4 regions of the Neobacillus sp. NPDC097160 genome follow, and region 2 is predicted to be linked to each of the others. Evidence: riboswitches for the same ligand, from Rfam matches in the RefSeq annotation. Region 2 holds a riboswitch; each other region holds the start of a gene.

Region 1 (3,143 bases), on a different contig from region 2:
CAGCGTGAATGATGATCTGCTCCGCAAAGGTACCGTTGTCTGGATAGCCAAGAAGGTCAAATTCTTCTGGGGGTGCCGGACTTTTTTCTCTCCACCTAAGGCTTGGATTTATGATGACTTCATCCCCGGCCTGAAGTCCGACGACACCCTCACCGACAGCATCTATAACTCCAGCACCGTCCGAACCGATAATAAGTGGTGGTTCCGTAGGTTTATGACGCTGAAGCACGAACAAATCACGATGGTTTAAGCCTGCGGTCTTCAGGCGTACGCGTACCTGCCCCGCCTGTGGACGCAGTTCTTCTGTTTCACGACACGATAATCCATCAAAACCCGTTTTCTCAGCATGAATAATGGCTTTCATCCAATCACTCCTTTTTCCAATTACGTTTATAAAAATACTCAATATAATAATCATAATCTGAAAAATGAAATTTTAAAAGAAATTGAGAAAAGATGTGAAGTTCATGAGGACGAATCTTGTGAAGGAATCGGTGAAACTGTCCACATGAGGGGTTCATGAGGACGAAACTAGCAAAGGAATGGGTGAAACTGTCCGCATGAGGGGTTCATGAGGACAAAACTAGCAAAGGAATTGGTGGTACTGTCCATATGAGGGGTTCATGAGGACGAATTGGAGAATTATTTTTGCAAAAAAAAAACATCCCAGCTCATTATTTTTTTGAGATGGGACGAACTGGTTCTACAAGATGAAAGGGAAGGTATTCGTGGTTGTTTTCGATTTTTTCAATGATGGTTGCTAATAACTTTTTCATATTTATTTCCTCCTATTGATTTGATACCTTTATTATCAAGGATATGGTGTATTTAGACAATCTTGCTGAAAACGGAAACAATTGGATTGAAAACGACAACATTCCCAATGTAAGCGATGTTTCCCATCGCTTTCTTAGTAATTCATCGTTATTCGCCGTTTTTGAAGTGAAAGAACCGTCCCCCTACTTCAAAATATTTTTAATCCTACTTTATTGATTGATTTTATAGGAATGGAAGCGTTTTACTAAGGTGGAATACTATTTTCAGATGATTGACAAAATAAAAATAGATTAGTAATATCTAAACTATCTTAATAAACTCATAAACACTTATCGCGAGCGACCGAGGGACAAGGCCCTATGACGTCCGGCAACCCCCTTTTTGGGAAGGTGCCAATTCCTGCAGAATGACTTTCATTCTGAAAGATAAGTCGAAATATCCGTTTGTATTTCGATGCCTCTTTCAGTTGAAAGGGGCATTTTAATTTTTCCAAAACTATTGGATATAAAAAAAGAGGTCAGCATATGATTGAGATTCAGAATCTTACAAAGGTTTATAAAACGAAAAATGGCACGGTAAAAGGTGTTGATGAGGTTTCGCTCTCCGTTCGAAGAGGGGAAATTTACGGGATTGTCGGCTATTCCGGCGCTGGAAAAAGTTCGCTCTTGCGCTGTATCAATCTGTTGGAGCGGCCTACTTCAGGCGCGATTACCGTGGATGGCACTGATCTTACCCAATTAAAAGGGGAGAAGCTGCGTTTAGCACGGTTAAAAATTGGGATGATTTTTCAACACTTTTACCTAATCAGCCAAAAAACAGTGTTTGAGAATATTGCGTTTTCCTTGAAAGCTGCCAACTATCCAAAAAGCCAAATCAAAGCACGGGTCGAAGAACTGCTGGCAACCGTCGGGCTTGCGGATAAACGGGATGTTTACCCTGCACAGCTGAGCGGGGGACAAAAACAACGGGTTGGGATCGCTCGGGCCTTGTCCAATAATCCGAAGGTGCTCTTATGCGATGAAGCGACTTCTGCATTGGATCCAACGACAACAAAGTCGATCTTGAATCTATTGAAAAAAATCAATAAGGAACTCGATATCACCATTGTGCTCATTACCCATGAAATGAATGTGGTCAAGGAAATTTGCCACCGCATGGCGATCATGCAGGATGGAAAGGTCATTGAGGAGGGCGCGGTGTATGACCTGTTTGCCAGCCCCCGGGCCGAACTGACAAAGGAATTTATTGAAAGTGTCGTGTCCTTTGATGTTCCGGAAGCCATTTTAAAAAATTGTGAGGGTCCGATCATAAAAGTGACCTTCAAGGGGAAAGTCGCCGGTGAGGGTGTCATTTCCGATATGCTCCAGCAATTTAACGTAAAAGGGAACTTCCTTCATGGTTCGATTGAATATATTCAAGAATTGCCGCTGGGCATCTTTATTATGGAACTGAAAGGGCAGAAGGAGGAAGTAAGCACGGCGCTTCAGTATATCGAAGACCGGGCAGCGCAAGTGGAGGTGTTACGCGATGGGCTTTGATTTTCAGCATCTTTTAGAACTGATTCCTGATATTAATACAGCTTTTGTCCAAACGATTTATATGATCATCATCTCTTTAGTGATTGCCATTGCCATTGGCCTGCCAGTGGGAATTCTCTTATATGTCACGGACAAAGGATTGTTTTTGCAAAATCGCGGACTTCAAGTTTGCATGGGTTTTATCGTCAATTTAATTCGGTCGATTCCATTTATTATCTTGTTGGTAGCATTGATTCCATTAACCAATTTTCTCGTTGGGACAACGATAGGGCCAACTGCCGCGAGCGTGTCGCTTTCGGTGGCATCGATTCCATTCTTTGCCCGAATTGTCGAGACGGCATTACGAGAGATTGATAAAGGGGTCATCGAAGCAGCGATTGCTGCGGGTGCTACTCCATGGATGATCATTAAGGATGTCCTCCTCCTTGAAGCAAGATCGGGGATTATTTCCGGTATTACCTTAACACTCATTAGTTTAATTGGCTTTTCGGCGATGGCGGGGACAGTGGGCGGCGGCGGAATCGGTGATTTAGCGATTCGCTTTGGTTACTATCGCTACGATAATACCATCATGATTGCGACTGTTGTTATATTAATTAATTTAGTTCAGTTTGTTCAGCTTCTTGGTGATTTCGTAGCCAAATCTGTTGATAAAAGAAAATAAGAGAGAAGGAAAATGTCATGAAAAAATGGTTTTTAGCAATGGTTTTACTTTTAGTCGTAGGGGCGTTAGCAGCTTGCGGCAGCAATTCAGAAAGCAGTGATAAGGCAAATGCCAAATCCAAGGATATTAAATTAGGGGCTACCGCCGGTCCGTATAGTGATATG
Region 2 (3,143 bases):
TCGCACTATGGAGGACAACATCTGCCCCTAATTCCAATGGTTTTTGATAAGAAGGAGTCAGGAACGTGTTATCGACAAAGGTTAATGCGCCCGTTTCCTTTGCAATAAGGCTGATTGCCTTAATGTCGGTTACCTTCATCAATGGATTCGAAGGTGTTTCCACATAAAAGGCTTTTGTATTATGCTGAATCGCTTGTTTCACTTCATCAATATTGGTCATATCGACAAACGTATGGTCAATGCTAAGCCGTGAAAGAACCTCTGTCACCATCCGGAACGTACCGCCGTATACATCCTCGGTAATGACAATATGATCACCGGCAGAAAGGAGGAGAAATGCCGTTGAAATCGCGGCCATACCTGATGAAAAGGCAAATCCTTTTAACCCGCCTTCGAGCTCAGCAATTACGTCTTCAAGTGCTTCCCTTGTCGGATTTAAACTGCGGCCATAATCGTACTTCCCAAATTGATCGAAATCAGACTGGTGGAAGGTGGATGCATGCTGAATCGGCACACTAACCGCTCCAGTTGTTGGATCAACTTTATGCTTATTATGAAGGAGCCTGGTTTCAAAGCTAAATTCTTCATGTGCCATTATGCAATCACTCCTTCATTGAGATGGGTAAAAGCACCCTCAAGGTCAAAAATTATATCCTGTGCATCTTCAATCCCAACGGAAAAACGCAATAAGCGATTGTCCACGCCTGATTGAATCCTGATTTCTTCTGGAATATCGGCATGCGTCTGTGTCGCCGGGTACGTAATAAAGCTTTCCGTTCCACCCAGACTTTCCGCAAACGTAATCAGCTGTAAGCCTTGTAAAAATGGATTAATCCATGATTCTTCTTTTAGCCGGAAAGAAACCATTCCGCCGCGGCCCGGGTAAAGCACATCCGTCACAGCATCATGTCGGGAGAGGTATTCCACGATTTCCTGCGCATTTTTCTCATGTTGTTTCATGCGAAGCGACAAGGTTTTCATGCCGCGCATTAACAGCCAAGAGTCAAAGGCACTTAGGACACCGCCGGCCCCGTTATGATGAAAGGCCACGGCTTCACACAGTTCTTTTCCCTTCGCGACAATCAGCCCAGCTAAAACGTCATTATGACCGCCTAAGTATTTTGTCGCGCTATGGATGACAATGTCGGCACCAAGAGCGATTGGCTGCTGTAATAGTGGAGTATAGAAGGTATTGTCAACAATTAGCAATATGCCGTGTTTCTTGGCAATGGCGGAAATAGCGGCAATATCAGATTCCTGCATAAGGGGATTGGTTGGAGTCTCGAGAAAGATCGCCTTCGTTTGCGGTGTAATCTTGCTTTCCACCTCATCCGGACAACACGTATTAACATATTGACACTTCAAGCCCCATTTTTTATAGCCTTGTTCTAATAAGCGGTAAGTGCCGCCATATAAATCTTCACTTACTAACCATTCATCACCCGACTGGAATAAGGAGAGGATCGTAAAAATGGCCGCCATCCCTGAGCTGCAAGCAAATCCCTGGTCACCGCATTCCAAATCAGCAATGGTTTTTTCAAGGAGCTGGCGCGTTGGATTCCCTGTCCGTGAATAGTCAAACCCAGTTGATTGCCCAATTCCATTGTGCCTGTAAGCCGTTGAAAAATAGACAGGCGGATTCACCGTTCCTGTTGCAGTGTCACTGCGATTTCCAATTTGGGCAAGTTTCGTATCAATTTTGTACATGATGCACTCTCCTTATTAGTAAACTATAAATATTGGTTTTCTGTTTTACTTTAGCGCTACAAGGTGCTAAAGCCTTTAGATAAATAAAAAAAGTCTTCTATAAGAAGAAGACTTTTGTAAGCACGACCAAAGTGTCATTCTTCTTATCTTGCAAATTAGCAGCTAATTTGCAGGACTTAGCACCTTTTCAATGGGTGAAACCATTGATGGTTGCTGAGGCGTCGCAGGGCCATTCCCTCAACCTCTCTTGATAAGAAATTAATATTTAGATTATTTATAAAATTTACTACAGTTTGGCGGAAGTGTCAACTTGTTTTTCTAACTTTCGGATATGTTTAAAATGTGGCGACATCGCAATTGTTAATATTCAGATTATTTTTAGAAAATTTATCTAGTTATATTGACATGTTCTTTATAAAGAACTAATATTATGGATATAAAGCAGTATTTAATAAATAATGGAAAGTTGACCGCTAATTTAAGTAGACCCATAGTCTTTTTAGCATGAAAATGTTCTTTATTTGAAACGTTATTCGTTGTATCAACAGTAGTATTTACTGCATATAATTGGGAGGCTTTTATGAATCGTATCGATGTAATGAACAATTTGCCGAAAAGAAAAGCCAAGGACATAGATTTAAAAGAACTTTTTCTCGTAATAAAAAGAAGACTTTGGTTAATTATTGTCATAACCATAATCACAACAGGATTAGGTACTTATTACAGTCATTCAAATAACACACCAATATACCAATCCTCTTCAAGGATTATTATCGGAGCAAATCCGGAAGATAGAAATACCATGCAGGTAATTATTAAAGATTCAACCATTTTAGATAAAGTAGTCAAGGAACTAGGATTAGCTCAGTCAGCTGAAGGGTTAGCTGGGCAAATTACTGTTTCAAGTGTTGATAATTCACAAGTTGTAAGTATTAGTGTCACGGATACAGATCCGAATAGGGCGGCGGATATTGCTAATAAAACTGCGAGGGTTTTTAAACAGGAAATTAAAACAATTATGAATTTTGATAATGTTCGCATATTATCTGATGCCAAGGTAAATCCATGGCCAATAAATCAAAGTCAAAATAAGTTGATCATAATCGGCTTTATTGCCGGATTAGTCATCGGAATTGGTTTAGTGTTTTTGTTAGATTCCTTGGATGATTCTTTAAGGTCTGAACGTGAAGTGGAAGAAATGCTAGGACTTCCTGTTTTGGGAAGAGTTCCGAAAATGCATAAAAGGAATTTGAAAAAGAAAAACTTTAAGCAGATTGGATTAGAAGGAAGGGGTGAGACGATTGGCTATAAGTAAAGTAAAAGACAGTGCAGTGACAAAAAAAAGGCCATTAGTTGCTTATACCCATCCAGAGTCTATTATTTCTGAACAATACCGCATGATTCAAGCAAATATTAAATTTGCAATGATTGATAAA
Region 3 (3,143 bases), on a different contig from region 2:
CCAGCATACTCAGTGCCGCCGATTAAAACAATTTTCCGTTCAAACGAAATGATAATAAAGGTTTCCGAGTTCGTACCATCAACAGCAGGATTGGCTTTAAAATTGGGTGCAGAAATAACCGTAAATCCGCCATCATGTGAAAGTAACTCATCTTCAGATGGGCGAATGAATAACTGATGTACGAATAAATTATGCCACGCATATTCATTGACCACCTGGATGGGTAAGCGGGATTTTTTATCAGCTCCAGCAAAGCCTTTAAATACAAAAATTTCATTTTGTTGTTTTAAGTACTCAAGAACCTTATAATATAGGCTAGTGAACACCGCTTCAGAAATTGGCTGATTCGTCGGTCCCCAAGCAATTTTATCTTTCGTTGCCTCTTCCATCACAATAAATTTATCCTGCGGTGAACGACCTGTATATTTGCCAGTAGAGACGCGAACGGCTCCCGTTGCGGTTAACGTTCCTTCATTGCGGGTTAAGATTTTTTCGACTAATTGGGGAACGGATAATTGTAATTGAGCATTACTTTCTTGTAAAAGTTGATTTAATTCATTTGGAATATGAACAGAATTCATTTACGGAAACCTTCCTTTATTTTGGTTTTTATTATCATAATATTGATAAATAGTATAACACATTTAGAGAAATAGTCTACACTATTAAATGAATTTAGGTTACATTTTATACATTATTCAAATAATTTATAATCAGTCATGACAATAATTTAGATTATGAATAAATAATGAAATCTTCCTTCCTCTACTCCCTGAAAATTTCTTGAAAAACTTATTGACAGTACTCATCATTTTAGCGTATCATTCTGATTTGAACGGATACTCTCTTATCCCGAGCTGGTGGAGGGACAGGCCCAATGAAACCCAGCAACCTGCAATACGAAAAGAATGACCGCTTAACAGGTCCTTTTCAAATGCGAAGGTGCTAATCTGACGCAAGGCTTCAGCCTTGAACGATAAGAGTGAAAGGCCCGGAACAACCTTTCCTCATTATGGTAAGGTTTTTTGTTTTGTATAAGTCCTTTTATGAAAAGAGTTTCTAATAAAAATCCTTTGTTTATTTCATACTAAGGGAATGAGTACCGTATCAATTCACGAGGTTCGAGAAGTATTCCTGTAACCTTCATAAAACCTCGATGATCTCATATGATAGGAGGAATTCAGATGTCAACAAAACGTCGTTTGTTCACTTCTGAATCAGTAACTGAAGGTCATCCGGACAAGATCTGTGACCAAATTTCTGATTCCATTTTAGATGCCATTTTAGAAAAGGATGCAAATGCCCGTGTTGCTGCTGAAACATCGGTAACAACCGGATTAGTTCTAGTTGCCGGCGAAATCACGACTTCTACTTACGTGGATATTCCAAAGATTGTTCGTGAAACGGTTAAAGGTATTGGTTACGATCGTGCTAAATATGGCTTTGATTCCGAAACTTGCGCTGTGTTAACTTCCATTGGTGAACAAAGTCCTGACATTGCCATGGGTGTTGATCAGGCCCTTGAAGCACGTGAAGGATTAATGTCAGATGAAGAAATCGAAGCAATTGGAGCAGGTGACCAAGGCTTAATGTTTGGTTTTGCTTGTAATGAAACCAATGAGCTTATGCCTCTTCCAATTTCACTAGCACACAAGCTTGCTCGCAAATTAACAGAGGTGCGTAAAGATAAGGTTCTTGAGTACCTTCGTCCAGATGGGAAAACGCAAGTAACCGTTGAGTATGATGAAAATGACAAACCGGTTCGCATTGATACCATCGTTATCTCAACTCAACATAATCCGGAAGTAGGGTTAGAGCAAATTCAACGGAACTTGAAGGAATATGTCATCAATCCGGTTGTTCCACAAGAACTTATTGATGAAAATACAAAATATTTCATTAACCCAACAGGCCGTTTCGTTATTGGCGGGCCACAAGGGGATGCCGGTTTAACTGGCCGTAAAATTATTGTTGATACGTACGGTGGCTATGCTCGCCATGGCGGCGGTGCCTTCTCCGGTAAGGATCCTACAAAAGTTGACCGTTCTGCTGCCTATGCAGCACGTTATGTTGCTAAAAACATCGTTGCAGCTGGCCTTGCTGACAAAGTCGAAGTTCAGCTAGCCTATGCCATTGGTGTGGCACGCCCAGTTTCGATTTCTATTGATACGTTTGGCACTGGAAAGGTAAGTGAAGATGTTTTAGTTGATCTTGTAAGTGAAAACTTTGACCTTCGCCCAGCAGGAATCATTAATATGCTTGACCTTCGCCGCCCAATCTACAAGCAAACAGCTGCATACGGCCATTTTGGACGTACAGATGTTGACCTGCCTTGGGAGCGCACTGATAAAGCAGAGGCTTTACGCGGGCAAGCAAATTTATAAAATAGAAAAGCGAAAGCGCCTCGGCGCTGCAGCTAGGCAATAAAAGCAGTGGGAGTTGCATATTTAATGTAACTCCCGTTTTTATTTTTTCGTCTATTTTCTTGTTCAGTAAATGGTTAACTGGAATAAAATGTTTAAGTAGGCCAAAAGAAGTGAAAACTGAAGATACTTTAATTTCCTATTGTTCACAGTGCATTTTTTATAAAAAAAGTGGTAGTATTAGAGAGGTTTTATTTTTAATGGAGTAGGTGAGGTACATAATGTGTGGTTTTATCGGTTGTGTACACGACAAAACACAAAACTATAGTGACAAGCAAAAACAAGAATTTAAAAATATGAATGATATTATCACCCATCGCGGACCGGATGATGATGGCTTTTATTATGATGATCATATTCAATTTGGTTTTCGCCGCTTGAGTATTATTGATATTGAGAGCGGCCATCAGCCGTTAACGTATGAAAATGAACGCTACTGGATTATTTTTAACGGTGAGGTTTACAACTATGTTGAGCTACGTGAAGAACTTCTTAAAGAGGGCTTATCATTTGCGACGAGCTCCGATACAGAGGTCATTATCGCCCTTTATAGTCATTTAAAGGAAAAAGCGGTGGAAAAACTGCGTGGGATGTTTGCCTTTACCATTTGGGATAAGCAAGAACAGACGCTTTTCGGGGCACGCGACCCGTTTGGAATCAAACCGTTTTTCTATTTTGAAGACGGCGAAAGAACGTTCTTTGCTTCTGAGAAAAAGAGTA
Region 4 (3,143 bases), on a different contig from region 2:
TGTAGTCTAAACCTGAATAAAAAAGCAATCCGAATGGATCCGGATTGCTTTTATTGGGATTACAATACACCATGGACTTTTTCAATGAAAGAGGGGACGTCGGTGATTTCTTTTCGTTGTTTAATTAGGATTTTCCCTAGTTCTAATGTCGTCCGTTTGGCTGCTAATCTAATTTGTTCATCTTCAATACTATCTAAATCTGCAACATGTGCGAGTCCAATCGTTCTTCTGATTAATTCGCAGCCGGCAAATCCAATGGAATCCTCAAAAAACTTTGATAAATTATAGCCTAAGAATGTATCAGTTTTAGCAGAAAGCTCTTTATTTTCTGTATTCCAGAGACGTGAAAACTCGTCTTTAAAGACACTCCATACTGTTTCAATATGACGAATAAAGTGATCACGTTTTGAATCGTTCGCAATAACCTCGAAGAGAAGATTCGCAAATACTTGGCCAATATCAAAACCGGCAGGGCCATAGAAAGCGAACTCTGGATCAATGACCTTTGTATCTGAATTGCCTGCAAAAATGCTTCCGGTATGCAGGTCACCGTGGAGGAGAACTTCTGCCTGTGTTAAAAAGCTTCTTTTCAACACATTTACATGAAACTTCAGTTCCGCGTCTTGCCAAAGAGCTTCGACGTCAGTCCGTAAGCTATCCTCAAATTCGTTTGTGTCCGCATCAAAATAGGGATCAGTAAAAATTAAATCCTCGGTAATTTTGCAAAGCTCCGGATTGATAAACTTTTGCACCTGCGCTTTTTTTGCAGCGGGGCCTAAGCCATAATCTGACGTATAGAATAGTGTTTTGGCGAGATATTCGCCCAAATGTTTAGAGATTAGCGGGTATGTTTCCCCGTTAATAAATCCCGTTCTAGCAATTAAAAGATGGGAAAGATCCTCCATTACAGTGACGGCTAGCACGTCATCTGTAAAATAAACCTTGGGAACGTAATCTGGTGCAAGCTGCCCAAAAGTCTTTAAGGCATCTGCTTCAATTTTGGCCCTTTTTAAAGTTAACGGCCAGCTTTCGCCAACGACTTTGGCATAAGGAAGAGCTTGTTTAATGATAACGCCTTTTCCACCCTTCACATCGACTATATGAAAAACTAGATTTAAATTACCATCACCAATCTCCCTGCAGGATAGTTCTGCATTTTCAGTGAAAATAGGTAGACTTAATGCCAATTCGATGGCGGCAGGTTCAGTTAATGGCTCGTATGACGTTTGCTTAAGTTGACTCATAATAAATTCCTCCTTGTTATGGAGGCTTTAAAAGTGCAATAAGGCACTAAAAAAGCCTCTTTCTCATCTGAAAGAGGCTAGAAGACATTGTCTATCACACCTCTTATCTCTCAGAAAGATTATCCTTCTGTTGGAATTAGCACCGTGCCATATTGGGAAAATAACCCCACGCGTTAACTGCGCCCCATTTAAAAAAATGGAGATCCGGTCGGTTGCTGGGCTTCAAAGGGCCAAATCCCTCAGCCAGCTCGTGATAAGAGTAAAGCTATTCAATATGGTAAAAATAATAACAGTTTCATAAATATAGTGTCAATATATTTTGAAAATTATTTATAAAACCGTGGTTTTCTATCTTCAAAAACTGGAATCTTCTTACGGATTTCCTTTACTAGCGCCACATCAATCTCGGTGGATAAGATTTCTTCCTTTTCCCCAGCCTCTGCAATCACTTCTCCCCAAGGATCAATTACCATCGAATGTCCGGCAAATTGATTATTCGGATCGCTACCAGATCGGTTGCAGGCAATCACATAACATTGATTTTCAATTGCCCTCGCGATTAAAAGAGCACGCCAATGCTCCAAGCGTAGTAAAGGCCATTCGGCAACAACGAATAATGCTTCCGCTCCTTCTGAAGTATGTGCACGAATCCACTCAGGAAAACGGATATCATAACAAATAACACCTGCAAACGACTGATCTTCAATCTGAAATAATCCTTTTTCAGCACCGGCTTGCAGATAGAGATGCTCATCCATTAGTTTAAAAAGATGTAGTTTACTATAGCGATGAGCAAGCTGGCCATCTTTTGTAACAATAAGCAGTGTGTTCATTACCCCGTTTTCTTCACGGTTTGCCACAGAGCCTCCTACAAAATGAACATGAAATTTCTTTGCCGCATTTTGGAGAAATTCAATCGTTTGCTTGGCATCTTTGTCGGCAATCTCATCAAGTCGTGTTAAGTCATAGCCTGTTGTCCACAGTTCTGGAAGGACAATGATATCAGGGTGCTCATTCATTGCTTTTTCAATTAACCTTTCAGCAGATTGATAGTTTTTTAAAGGGTCACCAAAGGAGATATCCATTTGTAGACAAGTAATTTTTAATTTCACAAATCTTCACCTCTTAAGAAATTTCGGAATTTTATCTTTACAAGCTGATATAAAAGTTATAACATTTATCACTAGAATTTCAAATGAATTTTGAAAACTAATAAAGCAGGTGAAATAGATGAAGCAATTTCCATCATCAGAACTTTTAAATAGTCTGCCAAAACAGTTTTTTGCAGGGCTTGTGAAGAAGGTTGGGGAATATATTGCCGAGGGACATGATGTGATTAATTTAGGTCAAGGTAACCCTGATCAGCCGACCCCATCACATATTGTTGCTAAGCTTCAAGAAGCGGCTGCAAATCCTCTGAATCACAAGTATTCTCCGTTTCAAGGACATCGATATTTAAAACAAGCTGCGGCGGATTTTTATTTTAAAGAATACGGGGTAACAATTGATCCGGATAAAGAAGTAGCCATTTTATTTGGCGGCAAAGCAGGACTAGTAGAAATACCCCAGTGCTTGTTAAATCCAGGTGACACCATTCTCGTACCCGACCCGGGTTACCCTGATTATTTGTCTGGAGTCGCACTGGCAAACGCGGAAATGGTAACAATGCCATTAAGAGAGCAAAATCATTTTTTGCCGGATTTTAATGAACTTTCTGCTGATATTCTTTCAAAGGCAAAATTAATGTTCCTCAATTATCCAAACAATCCGACAGGAGCTACGGCCACTTCAGAATTTTTTGCGGAAACAATAAAGCTGGCAAGTGTGAACAATATTTGTGTCGTTCATGATTTTGCCTATGGCGCAATCGGGTTTGATGGTGAAAAACCATTGAGCTTC

Evidence for each region. A riboswitch is a leader RNA that binds a small molecule or an ion and turns the genes downstream of it on or off. The one in region 2 is predicted to bind S-adenosylmethionine.
Region 1: it holds a riboswitch for S-adenosylmethionine, as region 2 does, so the genes downstream of both, ACIQXV_RS01450 (methionine ABC transporter ATP-binding protein) here and ACIQXV_RS18785 (methionine biosynthesis PLP-dependent protein) in region 2, are expected to answer to the same signal.
Region 3: it holds a riboswitch for S-adenosylmethionine, as region 2 does, so the genes downstream of both, metK (methionine adenosyltransferase) here and ACIQXV_RS18785 (methionine biosynthesis PLP-dependent protein) in region 2, are expected to answer to the same signal.
Region 4: it holds a riboswitch for S-adenosylmethionine, as region 2 does, so the genes downstream of both, mtnK (S-methyl-5-thioribose kinase) here and ACIQXV_RS18785 (methionine biosynthesis PLP-dependent protein) in region 2, are expected to answer to the same signal.

The regions. Positions count from the first base shown of each region.
Region 1 is NZ_JBIWDU010000001.1:335,259-338,401, forward strand. Features, by position in the region: gene ACIQXV_RS01445 (zinc-binding dehydrogenase) at 1-364, opposite strand, end outside; SAM riboswitch class I at 1,104-1,209, shown strand; gene ACIQXV_RS01450 (methionine ABC transporter ATP-binding protein) at 1,302-2,315, shown strand; gene ACIQXV_RS01455 (methionine ABC transporter permease) at 2,305-2,979, shown strand; gene ACIQXV_RS01460 (MetQ/NlpA family ABC transporter substrate-binding protein) at 2,997-3,143, shown strand, end outside.
Region 2 is NZ_JBIWDU010000013.1:109,991-113,133, reverse strand. Features, by position in the region: gene metC (cystathionine beta-lyase) at 1-595, opposite strand, end outside; gene ACIQXV_RS18785 (methionine biosynthesis PLP-dependent protein) at 595-1,707, opposite strand; SAM riboswitch class I at 1,848-1,964, opposite strand; gene ACIQXV_RS18780 (YveK family protein) at 2,288-3,022, shown strand; gene ACIQXV_RS18775 (CpsD/CapB family tyrosine-protein kinase) at 3,009-3,143, shown strand, end outside.
Region 3 is NZ_JBIWDU010000023.1:59,136-62,278, reverse strand. Features, by position in the region: gene pckA (phosphoenolpyruvate carboxykinase (ATP)) at 1-581, opposite strand, end outside; SAM riboswitch class I at 845-983, shown strand; gene metK (methionine adenosyltransferase) at 1,185-2,384, shown strand; gene asnB (asparagine synthase (glutamine-hydrolyzing)) at 2,645-3,143, shown strand, end outside.
Region 4 is NZ_JBIWDU010000017.1:94,278-97,420, forward strand. Features, by position in the region: gene mtnK (S-methyl-5-thioribose kinase) at 60-1,244, opposite strand; SAM riboswitch class I at 1,345-1,504, opposite strand; gene ACIQXV_RS22255 (carbon-nitrogen family hydrolase) at 1,571-2,356, opposite strand; gene ACIQXV_RS22260 (pyridoxal phosphate-dependent aminotransferase) at 2,475-3,143, shown strand, end outside.